DNA from 2 places in the Mesorhizobium sp. M0018 genome. Region 2 is predicted to be linked to the other one. Evidence: riboswitches for the same ligand, from Rfam matches in the RefSeq annotation. Region 2 holds a riboswitch; the other holds the start of a gene.

Region 1 (3,405 bases), on a different contig from region 2:
AATTTCGGTCCGCACATCGAGCAGAAATGCGCCAGCTTGTGCGCCTCCTTGGGCAAGGTCTGGTCGTGGAAGGACCGTGCGGTTTCGGGGTCGAGCGACAGGTTGAACTGGTCCTCCCAGCGGAACTCGAAGCGCGCGCGGGAAAGGGCGTCATCCCTGACTTTCGCCGCCGGGTGGCCCTTCGCCAGGTCGGCCGCGTGCGCTGCGATCTTGTAGGTGATCACGCCGGTCTTGACGTCATCGCGGTCGGGAAGGCCGAGATGCTCCTTGGGCGTGACGTAGCAGAGCATGGCCGTTCCGAACCAGCCGATCATCGCCGCGCCGATGCCGGAAGTGATGTGGTCGTAGCCCGGCGCGATGTCGGTCGTCAGCGGTCCAAGCGTATAGAACGGCGCCTCGCCACAGACGGCGAGCTGCTTGTCCATGTTCGCCTTGATCTTGTGCATCGGCACGTGGCCGGGCCCCTCGATCATCACCTGGCAATCTTTCGCCCAGGCGATCTGCGTCAGCTCGCCGAGCGTTTCCAGCTCGGCGAATTGCGCCGCGTCGTTGGCATCGGCGATCGAGCCGGGACGAAGGCCGTCGCCGAGCGAGAAGGAGACGTCATAAGCGCGGCAGATGTCGCAGATCTCCGCAAAGTGCTCGTAGAGGAAGCTTTCCCGGTGATGGTGCAGGCACCATTTTGCCATGATCGAGCCACCGCGCGAGACGATACCCGTGACCCGGTCAACGGTCAGCGGGATGTAATGCAGCCGCACGCCGGCGTGGATGGTGAAATAGTCAACGCCTTGCTCGGCCTGCTCGATCAACGTGTCGCGGTAGACCTCCCAGGTCAGGTCCTCGGCGATGCCACCAACCTTTTCGAGCGCCTGGTAGAGCGGCACCGTGCCGATCGGCACCGGCGAGTTGCGCACGATCCATTCGCGGATGTTGTGGATGTTGCGGCCGGTCGACAGATCCATCACCGTGTCGGCGCCCCAGCGGATCGCCCACACCATCTTTTCGACCTCTTCAGCCATCGACGATGTGACGGCGGAGTTACCGATATTGGCGTTGATCTTGACCAGGAAATTGCGGCCGATGATCATCGGTTCGCTCTCGGGATGATTGATGTTGGCGGGAATGATCGCGCGTCCGCGCGCCACCTCGTGGCGGACGAATTCAGGCGTGACGAAGTCGGGGATCGCCGCGCCGAAGGCCTCGCCGTCGCGCTCAAGCTTGCCGTGCAGGATCTCGCGACCAAGGTTCTCGCGGATGGCGACGAACTCCATTTCGGGCGTGATGATGCCAGCGCGCGCATAGGCAAGCTGTGTCACCGCCTTGCCGGTCTGGGCCCGGAGTGGCCGGTTGCGGACTGGAAATTCCGGTGTTAGGCGCTCGCCTGCCGCAAACCCATTGTCTTCTGGCCGGACGTGGCGGCCGTCATAGGCTTCGACATCGCCGCGCGCGGTGACCCATTCATGGCGAAGCCGTGCAAGGCCGTTTTCGATGCTGGTTTCGACAGTCGGGTCGGTATAGGGGCCGGACGGATCGTAAGCGGTCACCGGCGGCTCGCCTGCCGTCGGATGGACGGAGATTTCGCGCATCGGCACCCTGAGCTGCGGGTGGATGGTACCGGATTTGTGGATTTTGCGTGAGGCAGGCAGCGGTCCCGTCGAGACGGCGGGGGTGAGGGCATTCATCTTGAGGCTCCTTTGCTCGTTGCATTGGAGACCCAGTTCTGTGCCGGAAGGATGAAAAGACGCTTCTGTCGACCTGCCGAAACAGGACCTCGGGCGTAAACTCCCGCAAAGCGCTTGCACCGTCCCTACGCCAGTATGAACTGGATCAGGTTCAACGGGTCACTGCGCCGCGAAAGCCAGCAGTATCTCAGCCCCTTGCCGGGACTCCCCTGGTGAATGCGTGAGGTTGGACGGGACCGCTCCGGTTTGTCAAGCGCGTTCTGGCCGCGGCTGATCGGCGGCCGGTCAGACCGTGCGGAAAAAATCGTGCATGTCTCGGCGACAAGTCAAGCATCGGAGATGAAGGCAGGGACAAGGGAATCGCAAACCGTCGGACTAAAATCGATCCTGATGATCACACCTTCAATGGGCACCAAAGGTTTGCGCGTAGATCGCCTCGATTCTTCCTGCCTCGTCACTGGTCAGCGCGGCGAATTCCTTCTCGCGCGCGCGGTTCGATAGATGGCCATCATTCTGGTGAAGAAAACGGAAGAGCAGATCGGTCAACCGCTCGGGCATGTCGATAAAGGCGTCCACCTGCTGCCGGAACTGATCGTAGCGCTGCAGAAATGCGGTTTCCTCGGGAAGGTCCCGTTCGATCGTCCGCTGAACGCAAGCATAGAGGAATTCGGCGTGCGGGGTTGCATCGAAGAACCGGTAGAAATCACCGGTGTCATTCAGCACCCGGACGTTGAATTGCGGCGTCGGTTCCCATTCCACCAACGGCAGAAGGCGCTGCGAATAGCTCTCGAGCACGCCCCTGTACTCGTTGATCTGGTCCAGGATCGCGGCCGAGACGGGAAAGACCACTCCCGGCGGATTGAAGCCGCGCATGGCAAGGACGTGGTGGATTAGGTAGCGGTGAATGCGGCCGTTTCCGTCCTCGAACGGGTGAATATAGACAAAGCCGAAGGCGAGGATTGCGGCGGCTACGACTGCATCAAGCTTTTGCGCGGGGCCCTGATCGAACGCCGCCATTCCATCGATTAGCCGCGGCAGGTCCTCGGGCCGAGCGCTGATGTGATCGGGCAAGGGCGTACCGTTGTCTCGATCATGCTCACCGACGGAACCTCCTTCTTTTCGGAAGCCAAGGTTTACGAAACGAGCGTCACCAAGTACAATTCTTTGCAGGCGCAGCAGCTCATCGCGATCGATCGGCCAGCGGCCGGCTTCGCCGATGGCGCGGCCCCAGCGCTGGATGCGATCTTGCGGCGGGTGCTCGCCCTCGATCGCGTAGCTTGATCGCGAGTCTTTGAGCAAAAGAAAGGCGGCGGTCCGAGCAAGGAGGTCGCGCGGCACGTCCGCTACGATTGCCTCCGCGCGCCGCGGTAGTTCAAGGCCGATGAATTTTTCGAGAATCTTGGTGCGGAACACCAGAGGGCAGAACTCACGCGTGCCGGGGAGATTGTCCCTTACGCGATAGCGCGAAGCGGTCTTGTCGGGTCCGGGCCACTGCAGCTCGGGATCGACAACCGGAATGTATCGTCCGGCCTCCGCGTCCGGCAGATCGATACGCGCGTCCCTCAGCCATTCATATAAAAACCAGATGCGGCGGGCATAACTGCCGGTCGGGCTTTCACGGACCAGCGCCTCGATCGGCGCGGGACCGGTCACTTGGAACAGCCGCTTGAGGACGGCAAGGTCCAGTCCCTCGTACTTGAGCGCAAAGGTCAGGTGGCCTTCG
Region 2 (3,405 bases):
CGAAAGCGCTGGCGCATGGTCTGCAACTCACCGAGCCGGCGCATGTTGCGCTTGCGCCGCGCTGTCACGCCATAGCGCAGCCAGTGCTCCTCGCGCACGATCTGGCGACCGAGCTTATGCTGCTCGCGCTCTTCCTCCTCCAGCACCGTGTCGCGCCATTCCTCGAAATAGCCAAAGCCCTTGTCGAGACGGCGGGTCTGGCCGCGGTCGAGCCAGATTGTGGCGCGTGACACGCGCTCGAGAAAACGGCGGTCATGCGAGATGACGACCAGTGCCGAGGAGGTGCGGGCAAGCTCCTCCTCCAGCCATTCGATGACCGAAAGGTCAAGATGATTGGTCGGCTCATCGAGGAGGAGAATGTCGGGCTCCGGCGCCATGACGCGGGCGAGGGCGGCGCGCCGCGTCTCGCCGCCGGAAAGGTCGTTCGGCCGTTCCTCGCCGGTCAGGCCGAGATGCTCCATCAGATAGGTGGCGCGGTAGGGATCGTCGGCGGGCCCGAGCCCCGCCTCGACATAGGCGCGGACGGTCGCAAAACCGTCCATGTCGGGCATTTGCGGCAAGTAGCGCACGGTTGCCGAGGGCTGGCGGAAGACTTCGCCATCCTGCGGTTCGATCAGCCCGGCGGCGATCTTGAGGAGCGTCGACTTACCAGAGCCGTTGCGGCCGACCAGGGCGATCTTGTCGCCAGCCGAGGCCGTCAGGGCGGCACCGTCGAGCAACGGCGTGCCGCCAAAGGTCAGCTTTATCCCGTCGAGATTGAGAAGTGGCGGCGCCATATCAGCTTTCTGGGCTCAGCTTTCCGGAAGAGGGTAGGGATGCGCGAGCAGCAGCGCGCGGCCGCTGGCCAGCGCGATTTCGAGCCGGCCATTGACCTCGTTGGAAATGGTCAGCGACGAGCCGAACGCAACCTCGACATGGTCGAGCGGCCATTTGGCGCCGGTGACGCTCAGGCCGGCGAGATCGGAGAAGCCGAGCACCGAAAACAGCGTGCCGTCGGCATAGTCGAAGCCAGTCTTTCCCGGCAGCAAGGGAATGCCTTCCTGCACGCCACTGGTCAAAAGCACTTTCGTCCCGCCTTCCGCCAGCCGGACGCTCAGCGCCAGATGCAGGAAGATGTGGTCGGTACGTTTGCCGCCGAAGGCGCCTGCGAGCACAAGGCTGGTCGCACCGCGTTCGAGCGCGGCGGCGATAGCGAGTTCACCGTCGGTCTTGTCTTTTTCGGCAGGAAACACCTGCCGTGGCACGGCGGCCAGATCCTCCGGCAACTCGGCAGGCACGGAATCGAAATCGCCGACCCAGAGTTCCGGCCTCAGGCCCAGCATGCGGGCATGGCCGATGCCGGCATCGGCGGCGATGACGCGCGAGCCTTCGACCTGGCGGTCGAGCAGCGGCGTGCGGATGAGATCGCCGCCAAGCAGGATGGTGAATGTGCTCATATCTCGTGGCCCTTACCAGCCCTGCCCCGGAAACGGAAGATGAAACGGCAGACGAAACGGAAGGCTGGGCTTTGGATGCCCGGCAAACTTCCGCTTGCGCAGCACTTCGGCCGGGCCTATGTGTCGCAACGCTCTAACGGGGTGCCGGACGCGATTTTCGCGGACCGGCTGAGAGGCAAGACTGCCAACCCGCTGAACCTGATCCGGTTTGTACCGGCGGAGGGATTAGACGTTTCGGACAGCCCGACGCCTCAATTCCTTTCAACGCAAACGAAGGAGGCGCCGATGCGCAGTTTTTTCCACTCTCTTGTCTCAATTGTCCTGCTTGCGGCATCCGCGCTCGCCCTGCCAGGGCAGGCATCGGCACAGGATAGACTGACGGTCTATACCTATGAAAGCTTCACCGCCGATTGGGGTCCGGGACCGGCGGTGAAGAAGGCCTTCGAGACCGAATGCAGTTGCGTCGTCGAATTCGTCTCGGTCGCCGACGGCGTGGCGCTGCTCAACCGTGTGAAGCTGGAAGGCGCCGCGACCAAGGCCGATATCGTACTTGGCCTCGATACCAACTTAACCGCCGACGCCAAGGCAACCGGCCTGTTTTCGCCGCACGGCGCCGTCTCGGGCGTCAATGTACCGGGCGGCTGGAGCGACGATATTTTCGTGCCGTTCGACTATGGCTATTTCGCCGTCGTCTACGACACCGAAAAACTGAAGAGCCCGCCGAAGAGCCTCAGGGAATTGGTCGAGGGCGATGCCGGAGAGAAGATCGTCATCCAGGATCCGCGCACCTCGACGCCGGGCCTTGGCCTGCTGCTGTGGGTCAAGTCGGTCTATGGCGACAAGGCGCCGGAAGCCTGGGCCAAACTCAAGGCGAAGGTGCTGACGGTAACGCCGGGCTGGAGCGAGGCCTACGGCCTGTTCACCAAGGGCGAGGCGCCGATGGTGCTGTCCTACACGACCTCGCCGGCCTACCACATGGTCGCCGAAAACACCGAGCGCTACCAGGCGGCGTCCTTCGAGGAGGGCGAATATCTGCAGATCGAGGTTGCGGGGATCACCACCAAGGGCGCGAAGAACCCGCTGGCGGAAAAGTTCATTGCCTTCATGACCGGACCGAAATTCCAGGATGTCATTCCCGAAACCAACTGGATGTTCCCGGCCGGCAAAACCGACAAGCCGCTCAACCCGGCGTTCGACAAGCTGGTCAAGCCGACCAAGACCTTGCTGTTCAGCCCGGAAGACGTCGCGGCCAACCGCAAGGCCTGGGTCGATGAGTGGCTTGCGGCGATGAGCAGGTAGGGCTCAAGCCTCGTCGGATGTTTGCGCCAAGCCACCCCCCTCTGGCCTGCCGGCCATCTCCCCCTCAAGGGCACGGCTATCGCAGATGGAACGCCGAGGCTTTCGCTCTACGATGGACCCCCACCCCTAACCCCTCCCCACAAGGGGGAGGGAGACTTCCGTTGGCGCTGACCTCGGCAAATTGCCTGCCTTTCGGCGCCAAAAGGGGAAGTAAGGGCGCGCGGCAGCATTCCCTCCCCCTTGTGGGGAGGGTTAGGGTGGGGGTCCAACTTCGTAAGAATCCAAATGCGATAGCCCTGCCCTCAAGGGGGAGATCGGCAGCTTTGTCGCCTCTCCTCGTCCTGCCACTTGTGAGATTGGCGAAGGCGGCTGAGTGCGCAATCTCCCCCCTTGAGGGGGAGATGTCCGGCAGGCCAGAGAGGGGTGGGCTCGGCCTTTGCCAGGTATTTCCTTCGATCAACACCTGTCGTAGTGTCGGGTAGCACGACATGCGTACGCGTCATCCGGCCGATCCCCGCGTCACTGCCGGCATCGTCGCGCTCGCCGCCATCGCGCTGCTGATCGGCGGTGCATTCGCCGGGCTCGTCGTCGAAGCCACACGCGACCTGTCCGGCGCCGCCTCCGCTTTCGATTCCTATCTCTTGCGCGTCGTCCGTTTCACGCTCTGGCA

The links. Region 2 has a riboswitch for thiamine pyrophosphate ahead of thiB (thiamine ABC transporter substrate binding subunit). Riboswitches for the same ligand answer to the same signal wherever they lie in the genome.
Region 1: it holds a riboswitch for thiamine pyrophosphate, as region 2 does, so the genes downstream of both, thiC (phosphomethylpyrimidine synthase ThiC) here and thiB (thiamine ABC transporter substrate binding subunit) in region 2, are expected to answer to the same signal.

Annotation. Positions count from the first base shown of each region.
Region 1 is NZ_JAMYVL010000004.1:60,335-63,739, reverse strand. It holds gene thiC (phosphomethylpyrimidine synthase ThiC) at 1-1,682, opposite strand, end outside; TPP riboswitch at 1,787-1,903, opposite strand; gene NKJ81_RS06915 (Fic family protein) at 2,085-3,405, opposite strand, start outside.
Region 2 is NZ_JAMYVL010000005.1:246,433-249,837, reverse strand. It holds gene NKJ81_RS09680 (ABC-F family ATP-binding cassette domain-containing protein) at 1-776, opposite strand, end outside; gene NKJ81_RS09675 (thiamine diphosphokinase) at 792-1,436, opposite strand; TPP riboswitch at 1,564-1,678, shown strand; gene thiB (thiamine ABC transporter substrate binding subunit) at 1,722-2,735, shown strand; gene thiP (thiamine/thiamine pyrophosphate ABC transporter permease) at 3,224-3,405, shown strand, end outside.